DNA from 3 places in the Exiguobacterium sp. s194 genome. Region 1 is predicted to be linked to each of the others. Evidence: riboswitches for the same ligand, from Rfam matches in the RefSeq annotation. Region 1 holds a riboswitch; each other region holds the start of a gene.

Region 1 (6,888 bases):
CGCGCGCTCGTCGACTTCCATCTCGAGTACGTCTTCACCGTTCAAATCGACGCTTCCGCCTGTTACTTCATACAATGGATGACCCATAAGTGCCGATGCGAGTGTTGATTTACCCGTTCCGTTAGGACCCATGATGGCGTGAATTTCGCCACCTTTAATTTCAAGATTAAGACCTTTGACGATCTCTTTTCCTTCGATTGAGACGCGGAGGTCATCAATTTTCATGTGTGGTACGTTAGACATTCGGATACCCCTTCCGTTTTCTCGCCATTTTTGGCGTAGATTAGATATATTCTAATCTTAATCTAGGCAATTTTTTATTTCAAGCGACTCACCTTATTATTCATTCTCAATAAAACATAAATGTTGAGAATGAGAATATCGGGAAATCAAGACATTATCCAACTTTTTCCTCGGTTAACGCCAAACTTGCTTTCCGTTCTTTCAAGGCGCCGGCGAAGAAGAAGGCGCCGCACGCCGTCAATACGGCCAAGCTTCCAAACACTGGCAACGCTGCATTATCGAATCCATCAAGCAACACTCCCCCGATGACGGGGCCAATCGTCTGACCGAGCGCCGTCAATCCCATCGCCCCGAAATACGTCCCGCGCAGATGGGCCGGTGCCAATTCGTCCGTCAACACGTCCGTCATCGTGAACATGAGCACCTCTCCGACCGTGAAGATGACCATCGCGACGAATAAAATCCACGTCTCGGTCGCGAAGCCGATCAGGAGGAGTCCCGACGACAGTGTGGCGACACCGAAGAAGAGTGACTTGATCGGTGAGACCCGCATCCCGAATCGCATAATCGGATATTGGACGACAAGGACGGTGATCGCATTGACCGTCAATAGATAGGCGAACAAACGTGAGCCGTCACTGAATCCGTCATGGAAAGCGATGAACTGTGGCAACGTCGCATTGAACTGACTATAGCCGATGATGGCAAAAATCATCCCGATGATGACGAAGCGGAACGTCTTATCTTGTTGTAACACACGGAACGTCTCCGTCAAGCGCGGCCGGACTTTGACGCCGTCCCCTTCCTCGAACGGATACTTTCGGAACAGCGTCGAAATGACGAGTCCGTACATCACGTAAACGCCCGTCACGACGAAGAAGGCGCTCTTTGCGCCGGTGAGCGACAAAACGACCGCGAGCAATGGCCCAATCGCCGCCGCGATATTGATTAAAAAGTAGCGGACGTTATAGACGATGACGCGCTGGTCCGGCTGCGTCGTATCGCTGATGAGCGCGCGAGACGCCGGTTCGAGGAACGACCGCGACACACCCATGAGTACCGAAAATATGTAAAACCAAAATAATTCTGTCACGAGCGCGAAGCCGCTGAACGTCAAGGCGTTCAAGACGATGCCGATCAGCATCAACTGTTTGCGCCCGTACCGGTCAGACAGCGTTCCCCCGAAAAAGCTCATGAACAGACCCGATAGCGCCGAGATGGCGAACACCGTCCCGATGACACTCGCCGAGAAACCGAGCGTCGCGAGATAAATCGCAAAAAACGGCATAACAAAAAATGTCGACAGCCGGGCAAAAAATGTGCCAAACAAGACACCCAGCGTCAGCGGATGAATGTGTCGTATGTTCATCCGGATCCCCCCTTTTCCTACATATATGTAGTGTACTTCTATTGGTGAACCAAAACTACTCCAAATAAAAAAGGCCCGGGATAGCCCGGGCCTTGACGAAATTATTGTTTGACCGGTACGACCGCACCTTTGTACTCATCCAAGATCCACTGTTGTGTCTCTTCTGACGTGAGGACTTCAAGGAGTGCTTTGACGCGCTCATCATCTTCGTCGCCTTCACGTGTGACGATCAAGTTGACGTAAGGTGAATCTTCACCTTCGAGAGCGATTGCGTCTTCGAGTGGGTTGAGGCCGGCATCAATCGCGTAGTTCGTGTTGATGAGGACCGCGTCCCCTTCACCGTTGTTGAACGCTTGCGGGAGAAGTGCCGCTTCGACGTCCGTCTTGAACTCCAAGTTTTTCGGGTTGTCGACGATGTCTGAAACCGTCGCGTCCGTTGTCTTGCCGTCTGCGAGTGTGAGCAACCCTTCAGATTGAAGCATCGTGAGGATACGTCCGTGGTCAGCGACCGACGAACTCATGATGATTTCAGCGCCTTCTGGAAGCTCATCGAGTGACGCGTAGTCTTTCGAGTACACACCGATCGGCTCGATGTGAACGCCGCCGGCTGAAGCGAATTTGTAGTCTTTGTTTTCAGCCATTTGCGACTCGAGGTACGGCTCGTGTTGGAAGTAGTTCGCGTCCAACTCCCCGTCTGCGAGCGTCTTGTTCGGGAGGACGTAGTCTTGGAACTTCTTGATTTCGAGCGTATAGCCCTTCTCTTCGTATTCGTCTTGGACGTGCTCTAAAATCTCAGCGTGCGGGACGTTTGATGCGCCGACGACGAGTGTCTTGTCATCGCCTGAACCTGATTCTGAATCCCCACCGCCGCAAGCCGCGAGAATCGTAAGTGCTGAAGCTGCCGTTAAACCGAGTACTGTTTTCCATGATTTCATTATAAAACCCCTCCAAATTTTCTATTTAGATTAAGCAGAACGCTTATCAATTACAGATACGAGTCGATCGCCGATGAACTGAATGACGAAGACGATGACCAAGATTAAGACGGTCGCGACGAACGTGACGTCACTTTGTGAACGCTGGAATCCTTCGAGGAACGCCAAGTTCCCGAGTCCTCCACCGCCGACGACCCCTGCCATCGCCGTGTAACCGACGATCGCGACGATCGTGACCGTGATGCCTGACACGATGGCCGGCAATGCTTCTGGGAACAATACTTTATAGACGATCTGCCATTTTGTCGCACCCATCGACTCAGCCGCCTCGATGACGCCGCGGTCGACTTCGCGAAGCGCGAGCTCGACCATCCGAGCATAGAACGGGGCCGCACCGATGATCAGTGCCGGCAGTGCTGCCGTTGACCCGAGCATCGTCCCGACGACGAGTAACGTGAACGGGATGAGCAAGATAATCAAAATGATGAACGGGATCGACCGGAAGATGTTGACGACCGCGCTGATGACCGTGTAAATCGGACGGTTCTTCATCATGAGCGGCTCGTTTGTGACATATAGGAGCATCCCGAGGGCGAGACCGATGACGAACGTCGCGGCTCCGGCGACGAGCGTCATATAGAGCGTCTCCCACGTCTGTTCTAACATGACTTGCCAATCTACATTAGGAAACATCGCTTTCTACCTCCACTTCCACTGCCTGTGATCGGATTGAGGCGATGGCCCGCTCGACTTCAGCCGGCTCTCCGATCAATTGGATGAATAATGTCCCGAGGGCACCGACTTGTGACTGCGTCACGTTTCCGCCGATGATGTTGAAGCCGATGTCATGCTGCTTCAACACTTCCGACAGAATCGGTTGTTCGGCCGTTTCGTTCAAGAATTTGAGCTTGACGATTTGACCGCTCGGATAACGAGCTTTCAAATGTTCGAACGTGAGCGACATGTCTTCGACCGCGCCGATCTGTTTGACGAACTCTTTCGTGATTGGCTGTTCCGGGTGATGGAACACGTCGGCGACTTGCCCGGTCTCGACGACCTTTCCGGCCTCCATGACGGCGACACGGTGACAAATCTTTTGGATGACGTGCATCTCATGGGTGATGAGGACGATCGTCAAACCGAGTTTCTTGTTGATGCTGACGAGCAGTTCGAGAATCGAATCCGTCGTCTTCGGGTCGAGTGCGCTCGTCGCTTCATCGCAGAGGAGCACTTCTGGATTCGTAGCGAGCGCACGGGCTATCCCGACTCGCTGCTTTTGGCCGCCCGATAGTTGTGACGGATAGCTGTCTTCTCGTCCGGCGAGTCCGACGAGCTCGACGAGTTCTTGGACGCGGCGTTTGCGCTCGCTCGCCGGTACCCCGATGAGTTCGAGCGGGAAGCTGATGTTCTCAGCGACTGTGCGCGACCATAACAAGTTGAAGTGTTGGAACACCATCGAGACGTTTTTACGTACCCCGCGTAGTTCCTTTGGTGTGAGTTTCGTCAGCTCGCTGCCGGCGACCACGATTTCACCGCTTGACGGTGCCTCGAGTCGGTTGAGCAAGCGGATGAGCGTCGACTTCCCCGCACCTGAATATCCGATTATTCCAAAAATTTCGCCGCTTTCGATCGTAAGCGACACATCATCGACCGCCTGGACCCGACCGTTTTTCGTGTCGAACCATTTGGCCACATTGCGTAGTTGAATCAATCCATTTCCCTCCTGACAACAAAAAAAGTACGCACGTTTGAGCAAACGTGCGTACTTTATCGTACGGACAACGATTGCTCTCATCTTCCAAGGTATACACCTTGCTGGAATTAGCACCATTTCGGATTGCTCCGCGGTTGCTGGGCGTCATAGGGCCAGTCCCTCAGCCTCTCTTGATAAGAGTGGTTGCGTATTCGATTAGCCTTATCATAGCGACATATTATTTTCATGTCAAACTATTTTATGCGAAAAAATAAAAAAGGTGCCATCCGAGGATGACACAGAACGTAGCACCTTGAGTCACTGAAGGACAACCCATAGATGAACCTCTTTTGCCCGATCAGAGCATTCATCCTTATATGGGGGATTTTTACCCAACCATCACTCGGTCTTCGAACGGACCATGCAATTACGCGACCGGTGCCCCGACGCTTGATTTTTTTGGGGGACAATCGAAGGGAAGGTCCACCTGAAATCGCGTAAGCTCATGCAGCGGTTGTTCGAAAACGTCTTGATGACGGGAAAATCTCGTCCTATGTTGTGTTCAAGTAAGATGTTGTAATGAATATATCATTCGTGAACTTTCTGTGTCAACTGATTATTTAAAATTTTCAGATTATTCTAATCATCCTATCTCATTTAACGAAAGATAGGACGTGCTGGACGTTTTGAAACGCGTACAAACGATCGCGAACTTGGCCATTCTCCAGCTTCAATAGCGCCGGGACACTCATAACCTGATACGCCTCGAGTTCGTTCGGGATAAAGTTGGCATCGCGTTTTTCAATCTTCAATTCTGGGTCGACCGCCTCGACGACCGAGAGCATCCGCTCGGCCACGGCGCATGTACCGCACATTGGGGCGTATATATATAAGAATCCGTCTGTCATCATTTTGCTCACCTCTCTTCTAAGTATATGAATCCGACCCAGTCGGTTCAAAAGTTGTGCTCAAATGGAAAATTCTGAACATTTCAACATTTCTTGTTGACGCTCTGCAGAAAGAGGCATAGTATGGTCATTAACTTTATCGCTTTTGTACATAACAGCAAACCAGTAGAAAAGGACAGGTGAATCCCCAATGACGGAAGAGAAGCTTACCGGAAAACAATTTTTAATGAACGTCTTGAACGGCCTCAGTCTTGCCATTCTCATCGCCCTCATCCCGAGCGCTTTGCTCGGTGAATTAACGAAAGCCATCTTGCCGTATTTTCCGTCCTTGCAGTTCATCTTAGATGCGACGACGATTGCGATGCGCCTCTTACCGGTCATCATCGGTGTCGCCGTCGCCATGCAGTTCGGACGATCGGCGCTCGAGGCCGGGACGATCGGCATCGCGACCCAGGTCGGAAGTGGCGCCATCCGCGTCGAGGAAGGCGCGTTCCTCATGGCCGGAATCGGTGACGTCATCACGGCCGGTGTGACGGCCGCTCTCGCGACGTTCCTCGTCATGCAGTTGTCGCCACGCTTGAAGACATACACGGTGCTCGTCTTGCCGATGACGGTCATCGTCGTCGCGGGAGGCATCGGCGCGTTCCTACTCACTTACATCTCACAGATTACGACGTACGTCGGAACGATCATCATGACGATGACTGAACTGCAACCGATCGTGATGGGCATGTTAATCGCGATGGCGTTCTCGCTCATCATCGTATCGCCAATCTCGACGGTCGGAATTGCCACAGCCATCAGCCTTTCTGGTGTCGCTGCCGGGGCCGCCAACCTTGGCGTCGTCGCTGCCGGCTTCGGTCTCGCCATCGCTGGCTGGCAGATGAACGCGACCGGAACGTCGATCGCCCACTTCCTCGGCTCACCGAAGATTCAAATGGCGAACTTCGTCCGTCGTCCGATCATGATGTTGCCGGTGCTCGCCAATGCGGCCATTCTCGGAGCGCTCGCAGGTATCCTTCGGATTGAAGGCACGCCAATCAGTGCCGGATTCGGCGTCTCGGGTCTAATCGGTCCGGTCAACGCCTTGCATTTGATGCCGGGAGGATTCGCGCTCTGGAACGTCATGCTTGTCGTCGTCTTGTTCGGGCTCATCCCAATCGCACTCGGGATTCTGTTCTATCGTTTGTTCAACCGGACGTCGCTCATCGAGCCTGATCATTACCGTCTCGACTTCGATTAATCAAAAAGACCCGGCTTCTCGTAAAGAGAAACCGGGTTTTGTTTAGCCTTGAATCATCGCTTCGTATTCTTCGGCTGACATGAGCTTGTCGACGTCTGACGCGTCGTTCAACTCGACTTCGATCATCCAAGCGCCTTCGAACGGTGCTTCGTTGACGAGTTCTGGTGAATCGGCAAGTGATTCGTTCACTGCTGTGATTTTCCCAGAGATCGGTGCGTAAAGCTCTGATACGGTCTTGACCGATTCAACCGAACCGAATGGCTCATCGAGTAAGATCGTGCCACCGACTTCAGGAAGTTCGACAAAGACGATATCCCCTAGTTCGCTTTGTGCGAAATCCGTGATCCCGATGCGGGCGACGCTTCCGTTCACTTCCACCCATTCGTGCTCTTTTGAATAACGTAGATTGGCAGGTACTTTGCTCATCTTAACTTCCCCCTCAAATGAATTAGACTCACACGAGTATTATAGCACTTCGCCCCAAACGTCTGTAAACG
Region 2 (6,888 bases), on a different contig from region 1:
CGGCACAGCGGAGACACGCTTCGGAACAACGTTGGCAATGGTCATGCAAATGGCGGCCACATTCGACGGCGCACGTGTCGCACACCTGGGCGCAGAGTGCAGCAATCGGTTTGGTGAAAGCCGAATCGGTCTCGAGCGCGTTCAAGGCGAGCGCACACACTTCCGAACATTCTTTCGTCAGCCGGATACACTCGGCGACCATCAATAAATCCTCTTCTTGTAAACATTTTGAGAAACAGTGATTGCTTGCCCGCATACAGTCGATGACGGCTAAAATGGTCTCTTCGACAGAGGCACGATCCATAGTAAGTCCCCCTTAGAATAATGATGTCTTACAATCATTACCCGCTACCAGGTGACTTAAACCGGGCGGAGACGCAAAAAAGTCACCCCTCAAATGAGTGGTGACTTCCATAATGGAGCATAGCGGGCTCGAACCGCTGACCTCCACGCTGCCAGCGTGGCGCTCTCCCAGCTGAGCTAATGCCCCGTTCGAAAATTATTATATCATCCTAGTAAAACATTTGGCAATGGGTATTTTTAAATTTTTTTGAACAAAGTTTAATCGGGCGTAAACGTGGGAAAATCATGGGTAATGTTATTCTACGAAAGCAGGTGTTATCTATGGAAATGATTTTACTCGCACTCTTACCTGCCTTGATGTGGGGGAGTATCCCACTCATCGTCTCGAAAGTCGGCGGCAAGCCGATTCAACAGTTAATCGGGACGACGATTGGGGCGATGGTGATGGCGGTCATCATCGCACTCGTCTTCAATCCGGAGTTCACGACGCTCGCAATCGTGACCGGCTTCATATCTGGTGTGTTCTGGGCACTCGGGCAATATTTACAGTTCCAGTCGTTCCAAATTTTAAGTGTATCGAAAGCGATGCCGATCAGCACCGGGATGCAACTCGTCGGGACGTCGTTGTTCGGGGTCATCGTGCTCGGCGATTGGAAGACGACGACCGAGTTGTGGCTCGGCTTTTCTGCGCTCGTGTTGATTATCATCGGGGCGGCACTGACGTCATACCAACAACAAAAAGATGGCGATAGCAGCGGCGCCTTGAAGAAAGGTTTGCTCGTCCTGCTCGTGTCGAGTATCGGTTATGTGACGTATGCCGTCTTGACGAACTATTTCGAGGTCGACGGCATCACGGCCATCTTGCCGCAGTCGGTCGGGATGTTCGTCGCGGCGCTCTTGTTCAGCCTGCGTGAGAAAGATGTGAAGAAGTTCGACCCGAAGACGTTCAAAAACATTTTGGCCGGTCTCGCTTGGGGGATCGGGAACTTCGGGCTGTTCGTGTCAAGCGGTGAGGTCGGCATCGCGACGTCATTCGCCTTGTCCCAATTGAACGTCGTCGTGGCGACGCTCGGCGGGATTTATCTATTGAAAGAAGAGAAGACGACGAAAGAACGGGTCTTCGTCTTTATGGGAATCGGGCTCATCGTCGTGGCCGGATTCATGCTCGGGATTGCCAAGAGCTAAAAAGACGGGTCAGACGACCCGTCTTTTGTTTACCAGGCTTGCTCGATGAATGCGTCGCGCCCAGATTTCTTCCGGTCCTCTTTATAGTGGGCCGGATTTTTTTTATGGAAGTCTTGATGATATTCCTCGGCCGGATAGAACGTGTCGGCCGGTAGAATCTTCGTGACAATCGGCTGTTTGAAGCGTCCGCTCGCCGCGAGCGCGTCGCGACTCTGTTCTGCTTTCACGCGTTGGTCTTCCGTATGATAGAAGATGGCCGGCGCATATTGGCTGCCGCGGTCTTGGAACTGGCCGCCGTCATCGGTCGGGTCGGTCTGAATCCAATATAGTTCGAGCAGTCGTTCATAAGCGAACAGCGTCGGGTCGAACGTGATCTCGACGACCTCATAGTGTCCCGTCGTCCCTGTCTTCACTTGTTCATACGTCGGGTCATTGACGTGACCTCCCGTATAACCGGATACGATTGACTCGATGCCAGGTTGTTCCTCGAACGGCGTCACCATGCACCAAAAACAGCCGCCTGCGAATGTTGCTTTTTCCATTAATAAGTCCCCCTCATGTTCATTTCCAAAAAAAAGCGCCCATGTCATCGACATGAGCGCTCTGTCATATCGGCCAAGGCAAACTGCCTTGCTGGAAGTAGCACCTTGCCGAAGCAGGTTGCTGTGAAGTCATAGAGCCAGGTCTCTCGTTCACTCGAGATATCGATATGTAGTTGGTGAGAGCATCATACCATCAGATTTGAAGCGGCGTCAACGGTTTGGTTTGCGTCGAAGTTGGACCAAGGTGGCGCCGAGAATCAAGATGACGAGGACGATGGAGAGCGGTAGCGTATACGGAGCGTCCCCGGCATATAGCTGTAAGAAGAACAAGGCAAAGACGGACAATAAGACGAGAACGTACGAACGGTTCATAGTAACCTCCCTTTTCTTTCAGTGTACCAAGTTACATATTCGTTGGCGAACGAAAACAGGAAATCATGTGGCGATAGCGAATACCATCGAGTGACCAAAGGAGGAATCTATATGACTGAACCAAACACATGTTTCGAACTCGATATCGAGACCGCCCATCGCGGATATAAAGAAGGAACGTTCACGGCGCGTGACGTGACGGCCTATTATTTGACTCGAATCGCCCAGTTGAACGATAAGCTGAGAGCGGTCATTCAAGTGAACCCGGACGCCTTGTTCGAGGCCGAGGCGGCCGACCGGGCGTTTCGACGAGGTGACCGCTTGCCGTTGCTCGGCATCCCGGTGTTGATTAAAGACAATGTCGAGACGGCCGGATTGATGAAGACGACGGCCGGGGCCGTCGCCCTCGCGCATCACTTCGCCGGCCGGGACGCCCATCTCGTCCAAAGCCTGCGCGCGAGCGGGGCCATCATCCTCGGGAAAGCGAACTTGTCCGAATGGGCCAACTTTTTGACCGAGGGCATGCCGAACGGCTGGAGTGGGGTCGGTGGCCAGACGCTCAATCCATATGGGGACAAGCTCGATGTCGGAGGGTCGAGTTCAGGTTCGGCGTCAGCGGTCGCGGCCAACTTGACGTTGCTCGCCGTCGGCAGCGAGACGAGCGGCTCGATTATCCACCCGAGCGTCCATAACGGAATCGTTGGTATCAAACCGACCGTCGGGTTGATTAGCCGCAGCGGCATCATCCCGATCTCCCGGTCGCAAGACACGGCCGGCCCGATGGCACGGACACTCCGGGATGCGGTGCTCGCCCTTGAGGCGATGGTCGGGGAAGATCCCGCTGACCCAGCGACGGCGCATCTTCCGGCCGGTCCGCCTTACCGGACTTGTCTCGATGAGCGGCAAGCAGTCGGGATGCGTGTCGGCGTCGTCAAGACCGATTTGTCGGAAGAAGAGCAGGTGCTCTACGACGAAGCAATCGCATTGCTGAAACAGAGCGGCATCGAGGTCGTCACCGTCGAACTGCCGTCGAAAGCAGGGCTCGACCAAGGGGATATCCTGTATCATGAGTTCAAGCTCGGAATCGAGGCGTATCTCGCCTCGACGAAGCTCCCGTATGAGACGTTGTCGGATTTGATTAATTGGAACAACAGTCATCCGGAGACGATTCCGCACGGACAGAAGACGTTCGAGAAAGCGAACGAACAATCGGGTCGCTTGATTGAGGACGCCTATTTGATGCGCCGCCTCGACGACGTCTATCACGCCAAGACGGACGGCATCGACCGATTGTTGGCCGAGCAGGAACTTCATGCGCTCGTCTTGCCGCATGACCACAATTATGACATGGCGGCGAAAGCCGGCCATCCGACCGTCACGATCCCGTATCGCTTGAAGGCGAGCGGGGCCCCGTTCGGTCTATCATTCACCGGGACGAGCTATGCCGAACGCGACTTGATTCGTCTCGCCTATGCGTTCGAGCGTCACGTGACACGTCCCGTCCCACCGTTATAAGAACGTTGCACCGGTCGTCCACGTCCGCTACAATGGTACGTATGTGGATTGAAGAAAGGACAGATAGCAATGAAACCATCTATATACGGGCTGACATTCGATCAGCTGACGGAAGCGTGCGTCTCTTGGGGATACAGCGCCTTCCACGCTAGACAAATCTGGGACTCGCTCTATATCGACCGAGTCAAGCACATCGAGGACATCTCGGTACGGGCCGAGGTACGTGAGGCGCTCGCCGCCGAATACGTCATCTCGACGCAAGACCTGTTCGTCAAACAAGAAGCGGGCGACGGGACGGTCAAATTTTTACTTAAACTGCATGACGGACACTATATCGAGACGGTGCTCATGCGTCACAAATACGGACGTTCGGTCTGTGTGACGACGCAAGTCGGCTGCAACATCGGCTGTAGCTTCTGTGCGAGCGGTCTCTTGAAGAAGACGCGCGATTTGACGGCCGGCGAAGTCGTCGAACAGATCATGACCGTGCAACATTATTTGGACGAGGTCGGGGAAGGTGCCCGCGTCAGTCATATCGTCGTCATGGGAATCGGGGAACCGTTCGATAACTTCGATAACTTGGTCGATTTCCTCCGTGTCGTCAAAGACGAACGCGGACTCGCCATCGCACCGCGTAAAATCAACGTGTCGACGAGCGGTCTCGCCGACAAGATTTACAAATTCGCGGACCTCGATCTTCGCATCAATTTGGCGCTGTCACTCCACGCCCCGAACGATGCGTTGCGGACGCAAATCATGAAAATCAACCGGGCGTTCCCGCTCGACAAGCTCATGCCGGCCATCCGTTATTACGTCGAGAAGACGAACAAACGCATCACGTTCGAATATATTCTCTTATCGAAAGTGAACGATTTGCCGGAGCACGCCGAGGAACTCGCCGACTTGATTGACGATATTAAAGACAAGTCATACGTCAACTTGATTCCGTACAATCCGGTCAACGAGCATATTCAGTATGAGCGGAGCACGTCTGAGGACATCATGGCGTTTTATGACGTCTTGAAGAAGCGGGGCATCAATACCGGTGTCCGTCTCGAGCACGGGACTGATATCGATGCGGCCTGTGGCCAGTTGCGCAGCAAGCATATGAATGTCGAAGGCGCAAAATGACAGGGACTCCTTGAATCTCATGATTCAAGGAGTTTTTTTGTCTTCTGCCCTAGAAGGATGCCGGCCCGGTTCAATATTTTTCTTCCGAGCGGTTGCTATTTTGGGAAATGTTGAATAGAGATTGCCCCCTCAGGGAATAGTCACTTGAAATCAATGTAGAGAGTGGAGGCAATTCAATGGAGACAGTAAACGCTGCGTTATGGATTCGAGTTCGAAATACGCTTGGGGAAGGCCCGTGTTGGGATGCGGAACTGAAACGCTTCTATTGGGTCGATATCGAGGGACATACACTTTGGTGGTACGATGAGAAGGAAGATGAATTGTCGTCGTTCGATATGGGACAACAGATCGGGTTCGCGGTCCCGAAAGTGACGGACGGCGTCGTCGTCGGCTTGAAAGACGGGATTTATGAGTGGGACGAGACGTCAAAAGAGCTCGATAAAATCGTCGAACTCGACGACCCGGAAGGAAAGCTCCGCTTCAATGACGGGAAAGCCGACCCGTACGGACGCATCTTCGCCGGCACGCTCCATCTTGAAGACGAGGCGGAACAAGCGACACTATACCGCCTGAATCGCGACGGCACGACCGAGGTCATGTTGAGCGAGTTGACATTATCGAACGGACTGACATGGTCACCCGACCATTCGACGTTCTATCATATCGATACACCGACCGAGACGGTCCGTAAATACGCCTTTGACTTGAAGACGGGTACGCTCGGCGAAGGGGAGGCCATCATCGATTTCACCGTCGAGGAAGGATTCCCGGACGGCATGACGTCCGATGAGGAAGGGTTCTTATGGATTGCACACTTCGCCGGCGGCCGCGTCTCGCGCTGGAACCCGGAGACGGGTGAAAAAGTGCTCGAGGTGCTCGTGCCGGCCCCGAACGTCACATCGTGCTGTTTCGTCGGTGACGACTTGAACCAACTCGCCATCACGACGGCTCGTGAAGGAATGGATGACGAGGCACTCAAAGCCCATCCGGACGCGGGGTCGGTCTTTAAAATCGATACAGACGTGAAAGGGATGCCGCTCTATCGGTTTGGACGATAAGGAGGTAAAGAGATGGTGAAGCGATTGCTCGTTCGTGCAGGCATCGGTTTGGCACTCGCGGCAGTGGCCCGGGTCGGGATTCAAAAACTATTGGATTCGAACCAGGAAGACGACCACACGTATTTGAATCCGCGCTGGGATGAGGCCCCGAGTGTCGATGCCGATAAGGATGAGGATGAGGTCGGTCTGACGCAACTCGATTCGATTTATCGGGCCGAGTGGCAAGCGAACACGTATCCCCGCTCCGAGGCGGAACGCAAGGCGTTGGAAGAATAGGGAAAGGAACACGTCCGGGAACGGGCGTGTTTTTTCTTGACAAGACAAAGGTGACCCGTCATTATCTAAAGAGTAATGATTACGATTTAGGAGTGAAGATACATGAAACGAATTCCAATCACGGTGCTGTCCGGTTATTTAGGGAGCGGCAAGACGACGTTGATGAATCATCTGTTGAACAATCGGTCCGGCAAGAAATATGCGGTCATCGTCAACGACATGAGCGAGTTGAACATCGACGAACGATTGATCGAGCAGAACGGTTTCTCGCGGACGGACGAAAAATTGGTCGAGCTATCGAACGGCTGCATCTGTTGCACGCTCCGTGAGGACCTGCTCGAAGCGGTACAGGACATCACGAACGACCGTGAGCTCGACGGGATTATCATCGAGTCATCTGGCATCTCAGAACCGATTCCGGTCGCTCAAACGTTTACATACGCCGATGACGCCCTTGGCATCGACTTGACGAGCCGTGTCTATATCGATGCGATGGTGACGGTCGT
Region 3 (6,888 bases), on a different contig from region 1:
GACGAGCTCGGTATGATGTGTGACATCATACGCCTGTAGGCGCTCGATGGTCGGATGCGTCTCGAGACGAAGCCCGATGCGTCGGGCCAAATCGGGTACGAGCTGATAAATTCCGATCTGTTCGAACGTGCGCGATGTCGCAAGCTCATACGGGAACTTTCGGCGAAGCGACGTGACGCGTCGTGCTTCTTCCATCGCCGCATAGAGCATGTCGCTCTCAAAAAAGCGTCGACTGATGCCAAGGCGCGGCTCCGCTTCAATGAACTTGTCTCGGAGCTGCGTTTCAAAGCGGTCGGCCCACTGCAAGAGCGCAGTTTCTTCCTCGGCCAGGTCCGATTTCATATAATGCCAGACGAGTAACTGCTGGCCATCGATCGCGTGCAGGACGACTTCAATCGCTTGCTGGGTCGCCAATACATAAAACAGTCGTTCCGCCAGTTGGGGGGTGACCGGCTGGGCACATTCAATCACGGTGAGACGGCTGGCGACGGCAATCGGTGCGAGCTCATTCAAGCGGTCGCGGTGGGATGGCGATAAAACGGGAGTGGCCAGCACTTCTAAAAAGAAGCGTTCCAATTCGGCGTCGATGCGCCGTTCGTGCATCGCGATGGTCATCAACAATTTTTTGGCGATGTTTGCCCCTTCCTGTAGGACGGTGAGTTCCTGTTCTGAGAACGGCGTCGTTCGGGCCAGGCTCCAAATGTAACCGAGCACGTCACCTTGTTGCTTGATGACGACGGCCGCCCGCTCACCGAGACCGACGGCCATTCGGGCCGGGATGACGACCGGTTCGTCGCGGTCGATCACTTCTTGAAGGATTCCACTTTCCCACAAGTCCTCGATGACCGCTTCCGGGACACGGCGGCCGATAATCGTCGCGATTCGTGCCGGGTCCGTCGAGTCGGGGTGGGTGCTATAGGCCAGTAACTGATGGTGTCGATTCTCAATCGTGATGGGGGCCCGAATCGCTTGTCCGATTGCTTCGGCGAGCGTATCGAGCGACTCATAAGATTTCTGCAAAAAAGGCATGTCGATTCCTCCTCTCTTTCACTATACCGTCTCTGTTGTGAAAGTTCACAAAAAGATGGTGAGTTTTTAGAAGGAGGGAACGACATGCCTGCATCATTCACATTAAATTGGGAAAAACAGTCCGACCACGAGACCGAGTAAAGCCCCGACGATGACTTGGAACGGGGTATGACCGACCAGCTCATTTAAGATGGGTGTCTCGTGCTTGATTCCTTTGAAGTAGTCGTTCAACAAACGGGCCTGGAATCCGACCGCTTGACGCACGCCGGTCGCATCGTACATGACGATCGTCGCGAAAATCAAGGCGAGTGCGAACATACTGGAATCGATTCCTTCGACTCGACCGATGACGGTCGCTAAGGCGACGACGGTCGAAGAGTGGGAACTTGGCATCCCACCCGAGGCAAACATGATTTCTAATTCAAAATCTCGTGTTTTAATGAGTTCGGTTACGAGCTTGGCTGCTTGTGCGATGAACCAAGCGAGCAAGGCGGCGAGTAAAGGTTCGTTAAAGAGCAATCGATTCACTTCCTGTCTGACAATGGTATCTACACTATACCCGATTCTGTCATCGGCTAGACGTAAAGTTTCTGTCAAAAAAGCACCTCGAGCATAGGCTCGAAGTGCTTTCTGGTCGATTTTTGTTACCCGACGACGCCTTCAGTCTCCTGAAGTTTGTCCGCGATATTCTCGATGATATAGCGGTTACGTGGATGCTCCTGGCACTCTTTCGAGCATGAACGCATTTGTTTCGGTTCACACTCTTCACAACAGAAGTGTTGGGCATTACACACCGGGTTGGCACAATTAACGTAGCGGACCGTCTTCGTTCCGCAGTGCATGCACTCCGAAACAACGGACGGATTGACCGTGTTGACCGGGACGTTGATGCGCTCGTCAAAGACGTAAAGCTCACCTTCCCAGTCTTCGCCTTTCGTGGCTTCGTCTTTGCCGTACATGGCGACGCCGCCTTTAAGGTGGAAAATGTTGTCGTGACCTTGGTCACGCATATATGCGGTAAATTTCTCGCAACGGACGCCTCCGGTACAGTACGTGAGTAACGTTTTCCCTTCGTAGAGGTCCTTGTTCTCTTCGAGCCAATCTGGCATGTAACGAGAAGCCTCTACATCGATTTTGATCGCGTTTTTAAAGTGACCAAGATCGTACTCGTAGTTGTTACGAACGTCGAGGATGACGACATCGTCGCGATTCATCATCTCTTTCCATTCTGCCGGTTCGAGGTATGCACCGTGCTGTTTAGGCACGTCGAACTCACCATCAAAGCGCCACGTCACAAGCTCTTTCTTATGACGGACAAAAATTTTCGAGAACGCATGCTCTTCGACTTCATCGATTTTGAACTCGATGTCGCTGAATAGCGGGTTCGCTTTCAAGTCGCTCATGTACTGCTCGGTCTGTTCCCAAGTCCCAGAGCACGTCCCGTTGATTCCTTCGGAAGAAATCAAGATGCGTCCTTTGATACCGAGGTCCTTGCAATACTTGAGGTGCTCTTGTGTGAGCGTTTCTGGGTCTTCGATATTGACGTACTTATAGTACAGCAAGACCCGCATTGGTTTTGTTTCCATGTGTGTTACTCCCCTGTGTTCAGTTTTTTGCAGGAAAACGAACGTTGGGTTGTGTCGTTCGACGAACGGACTTGCCTGCAACCACAAGTCCATATTATATGATAGATATCACAGCGGAATTTCGCAAATACTTTTTATTTTTTTACGGCGGTGGGCAGGGGGATGCGTCTTCCTGAGCGAAATCGGGTAAAAAGGGAATAACGAAAGTTGAAGGTGGAAACTGACATGCTGACATCACTCCAACAATATATTTTAAACTTGATTGAATGGCTACAAGGACTTCCGGGCGGACCTTGGGCAGGACTCGGGGCACCTTTCCTGGAAGCCATCTTTCCATTTCTCCCGCTCGTCCTCATCATCTCGGCGAACGCAGCAACGTACGGTTTTTGGCTCGGGACGTTATTGTCGTGGGTCGGAAGTTTGCTCGGGACGATTCTTGTGTTTGCAGCTGTTCGCTACGTCTTTCGAAAGCCGATGACGCGATGGCTCGAGAGGCACAAACAAGGCGTCTATTGGCTCGAACGCATCAATCATATGAGTCCGGTCTCGCTCGGGTTTCTCTACTCGCTCCCGTTCATTCCGGTCAGTTTGATTACGTATTTACTCGCCCTCATCCAAATGCCGCTCCGGACGTTCATTATGGCGGCCGGGTTTGGGAAGTTGCTCGTCGTCTTGATTTTCTCTGTCATCGGTGACCAGTGGGAAGAGTTTATCCAAAGCCCGTTCCGATTATCTATGCTCGTCCTGTTGCTGTTCGTTCTGTGGGTAATCAGCCGCGGACTCGAAGAACTGCTCAAACGGCGTGCCTTCAGAAAACGTAACGAGCAGCTGAAACGTGAACTTGAAGCGAAACGACAAACGACCTTGTGAAGCGACAGCTTCACAAGGTCGTTTTCGTTAAGCGCGTTTTTTGAAACGCGGGAAGTTAAAGGCGATGGCCAATCCTCCGCAAATGAACAACAAGAACGGATAGAACATATACGGCACGAGCGCCGGTGATGCCGTGTTCGTCAGTTCGGCCGCAATGAGAAGCTGTGCCCCGTAAGGCAACAGACCTTGGACCCCACACGAGAAGATATCGAGTACACTCGCAGACTTTTTACGTTCGATGTCATAATCGTCGGCGATGTTCGCGGCGAGCGGCCCAGCCACGAGAATCGAAATCGTGTTGTTCGCCGTCGCGACGTTTGTCGCACTGACGAGCCCGGCGATGCTCCACTCCGCGCCGGCCCGTCTTTTAATTCGGGACGTGAGCGCGTCACGCAAGTACGTGAGTCCGCCGTTATGCGAGATGAGTCCGACGAGCCCACCCATGAGCAATGTCAGGAGTGAAATCTCGGCCATGCCCATCATGCCGTCCGCCATGGCGGTGACGTACGTGGTGACGGCTAGACTGCCATCCAACAGACCGATGATGCCGGTCAGGGCGATGCCGCCGAGCAAGACAAGGATGACGTTCATTCCCGTCAAAGCGAGCACGATAACCGCCAGATACGGAATCAACTTATACCATTCAAACGCCGCCGGCTCGATGGTGGATTCTCCGCTCGATAGGACAGCGAGTAAAATCGTTGTGATGACGGCTGCCGGCAAGACGATCCAAAAGTTGGTGCGGAACTTGTCGCGCATGTTCGTCCGCTGGGTGCGGACGGCTGCGATCGTCGTGTCTGAAATGAACGACAAGTTATCTCCGAACATGGCACCCCCGACGACGGCTGCCGCCGCGATAGCGATATTGACGCCGCTCTCCTCATGGATGCCGAGAGCGATCGGCGCCAGTGCGGCGATCGTCCCGGTCGACGTACCCATCGCCATCGAGATGAAGGCTGCGATGACGAATAGGCCGCTCAATAGGAGCGAGGGCGGTAGTAACGTCAATGCCGCATTGACGGTCGCGTCAATCGCACCGATTGCTTCGGCGACGCTTGAAAACGCACCGGCGAGCAAGAAGATGAACACCATGATGAGGATGCTCGGGTTCCCGGCACCTTGGGCGACGCGTTCGACCGTCTGGGTGACGCTCCCTTTCGTCATCATCGCCGCGACGATGACGGCAATCAAGGCCGCGATCAAGACGGGAAATTTATAAAAGTCGTCATAGTAGATGCCTGCCCCGATAAAGAAGACGAGGAAGACGAGTAAGGGCAAGAGCGCCCATTTGTTAGCTGTTGGTTGTTCCAATCGATTCACCTCATTCATTAAAATAAAAAGAGAGCCTTCTGAAAAAAGGCTCTCTCGACAAGAAACACTTTTTTCATCTTTCGAGCAGACCGCTCGCTGGATTTGGCACAGGTTACCCGCTGCCGAGACGTCATCGGGCCAGTCCCTCAGTCTCTCTTGATAAAAAAGTTGTGATATTTAGTTATAAGACACGTTCCCTAACGTACCTGTTTCAAATCTGCTTGTCAATAGCAAACCCCCACGCGATGAACGTGGGGGCGAGTCAGGTCGTTAAGAAATTATAATGGGCGACGCGGTTGCGACCGGCGTATTTACCGCCGACGTAGAGCGCGCGGTCGGCGTTACGAATCGTATCGTCAAGACGTTTGTCGCCGAACGACTGAATCGTATCGACACCGATTGAAGCGGTGACGGGTATATCGATTCCATCGACGTGGAACGGTTTGTTCTCGATTTGTTGACGGATGCGCTCAGCAATCTCGACGGCGGCCTCAACATCACAACGGTTTAAGAGCAAGATGAACTCTTCACCACCGTAACGGGCGGCAAAGTCTTCGGTGCGGAGCACTTGACGAATGCGGCGACCGAATTCTTGGAGCACACTGTCTCCGACTTGGTGACCGTGCGTGTCGTTGATTTTTTTGAAGAAGTCGATATCGAGCATCGCGACGGAAATCGGATACATCGAGCCGTCCGAGATCTGTTGAATCCCGTATTCATAAAAAGCCCGTGCATTGGCAAGCAGCGTCAAGCTGTCCGTCCGGCTCTCGGTATAGAGGCGGTCGCGTTCATGACAACGACTGATCGTCCGATTGAACGACTTGAGCAGTTTGACAATCTCGCGTTGAATGATGGGCGGATAGCCATAGACGTGCTCGCCCGTCATCACAATCCACGTGCGGATTCCTTCGATTTCCTCGGAACGGACCGAGATGAAGCTATGATAGTCTTCATTAAATTCGTTCGACAGCGGGGCGTCCCATTCGAAGCGCATCTCGTACTCGACCGAGGATTCGTTCGGATAGGTTGCATCGAGTAATTCAAAGACGACATGGCGATCGATCGGCTGGCGCGTCTTCAAATCAAAGTAAAGTGTGCGATCAAACAGTTTGAACTCGACGTACCCTTCATCGTACTCGTTGAGTCGCTCACATTGACTGAGGAACACTTCGATGGCTTGTGCCTCGCTTTGCGATAGCGATACGGCTTCTTTTGCTTCATCATATTGTTCAATCAACGATTTGAAGGCGTCTTGTCGACCTTTTTGAATGATGAGTCGCTTAATAAAGAACGTGAGTGCGGCGGCGATACTGCTGACGACGAGCAAGTTCGTCTCTCGGAAGAGCGAGGCCGCCAAAATGAAGACGAGACTGACGATATACGTGTAAAACGCGATGCTTAAAAAGTCGCGGACCGGGATGTCGACGCGGAACCACCAGCCGACTTGATACTTTTGGACGACCGTGTTCAAAATGATGGCAATAATCAAACCGGCAAGCGGAAGGAACGAGTCTTGGGAATAGAATCCGAGACCGGTCACACCACCAAGTGCCAAGTAGACACTGGCCGGGATGGCGATTTCCAAAAATGACGTGATGGCATTCCACGGATACGTAAAACGGAACCGTCGAAGCGCGACGCGCGGTTTCAAGTTGACGAACTGGAAGACGAGTAGTCCAATCTGATTGACGAACAGCGCTGTCTCAAAATCAAAGAATAAAAAAATAATTAAGACGATACTTTCTGAAAAGGTAAAGTAGACGCCTTTCCGTTCAATGGAGTCCATTTGAAAAATAATGACGAGCAACGCGATCAAGATGAACGGTAACGGCTCGATGGCCGGCATGTTCAATCCGCCTGTAGCGAACAAGATGAGCGTCAAACCGAATAGCATACTCCAAATACTCCAACCAAGGACGGACATCTTGCGGAAATGGTTCATGGTTCCCTCCTATGTGGGAAAAATTCAATTATGTATGGTAGGAGATTCGGCACAATCACGCCTGAGTCCTGCCTATCCATCATAATGGCGGAATTCTAGCATTGAGTCTATATGAAATATCCTCTATAATGAAATTGCTTTTCAACCACA

What was found. Region 1 has a riboswitch for S-adenosylmethionine ahead of KNP85_RS03455 (methionine ABC transporter ATP-binding protein). Riboswitches for the same ligand answer to the same signal wherever they lie in the genome.
Region 2: another riboswitch for S-adenosylmethionine. It lies ahead of msrA (peptide-methionine (S)-S-oxide reductase MsrA); the one in region 1 lies ahead of KNP85_RS03455 (methionine ABC transporter ATP-binding protein).
Region 3: another riboswitch for S-adenosylmethionine. It lies ahead of KNP85_RS04065 (Na+/H+ antiporter NhaC family protein); the one in region 1 lies ahead of KNP85_RS03455 (methionine ABC transporter ATP-binding protein).

The regions. Positions count from the first base shown of each region.
Region 1 is NZ_JACSLT010000002.1:302,689-309,576, reverse strand. Features, by position in the region: gene sufC (Fe-S cluster assembly ATPase SufC) at 1-225, opposite strand, end outside; gene KNP85_RS03470 (MDR family MFS transporter) at 398-1,612, opposite strand; gene KNP85_RS03465 (MetQ/NlpA family ABC transporter substrate-binding protein) at 1,714-2,547, opposite strand; gene KNP85_RS03460 (methionine ABC transporter permease) at 2,578-3,240, opposite strand; gene KNP85_RS03455 (methionine ABC transporter ATP-binding protein) at 3,230-4,258, opposite strand; SAM riboswitch class I at 4,336-4,441, opposite strand; gene KNP85_RS03450 (thioredoxin family protein) at 4,894-5,151, opposite strand; gene KNP85_RS03445 (PTS sugar transporter subunit IIC) at 5,339-6,391, shown strand; gene gcvH (glycine cleavage system protein GcvH) at 6,434-6,817, opposite strand; gene KNP85_RS03435 (arsenate reductase family protein) at 6,857-6,888, opposite strand, start outside.
Region 2 is NZ_JACSLT010000005.1:112,862-119,749, forward strand. Features, by position in the region: gene KNP85_RS07600 (four-helix bundle copper-binding protein) at 1-304, opposite strand, end outside; tRNA gene KNP85_RS07605 (tRNA-Ala) at 418-490, opposite strand; gene KNP85_RS07610 (GRP family sugar transporter) at 625-1,488, shown strand; gene msrA (peptide-methionine (S)-S-oxide reductase MsrA) at 1,518-2,030, opposite strand; SAM riboswitch class I at 2,095-2,196, opposite strand; gene KNP85_RS07620 (hypothetical protein) at 2,241-2,402, opposite strand; gene KNP85_RS07625 (amidase family protein) at 2,514-3,917, shown strand; gene rlmN (dual-specificity RNA methyltransferase RlmN) at 3,987-5,048, shown strand; gene KNP85_RS07635 (SMP-30/gluconolactonase/LRE family protein) at 5,225-6,106, shown strand; gene KNP85_RS07640 (hypothetical protein) at 6,119-6,382, shown strand; gene KNP85_RS07645 (GTP-binding protein) at 6,485-6,888, shown strand, end outside.
Region 3 is NZ_JACSLT010000003.1:42,746-49,633, reverse strand. Features, by position in the region: gene KNP85_RS04085 (PucR family transcriptional regulator) at 1-1,029, opposite strand, end outside; gene KNP85_RS04080 (divergent PAP2 family protein) at 1,132-1,557, opposite strand; gene trhO (oxygen-dependent tRNA uridine(34) hydroxylase TrhO) at 1,674-2,615, opposite strand; gene KNP85_RS04070 (TVP38/TMEM64 family protein) at 2,841-3,485, shown strand; gene KNP85_RS04065 (Na+/H+ antiporter NhaC family protein) at 3,513-4,814, opposite strand; SAM riboswitch class I at 4,867-4,962, opposite strand; gene KNP85_RS04060 (GGDEF domain-containing protein) at 5,059-6,738, opposite strand.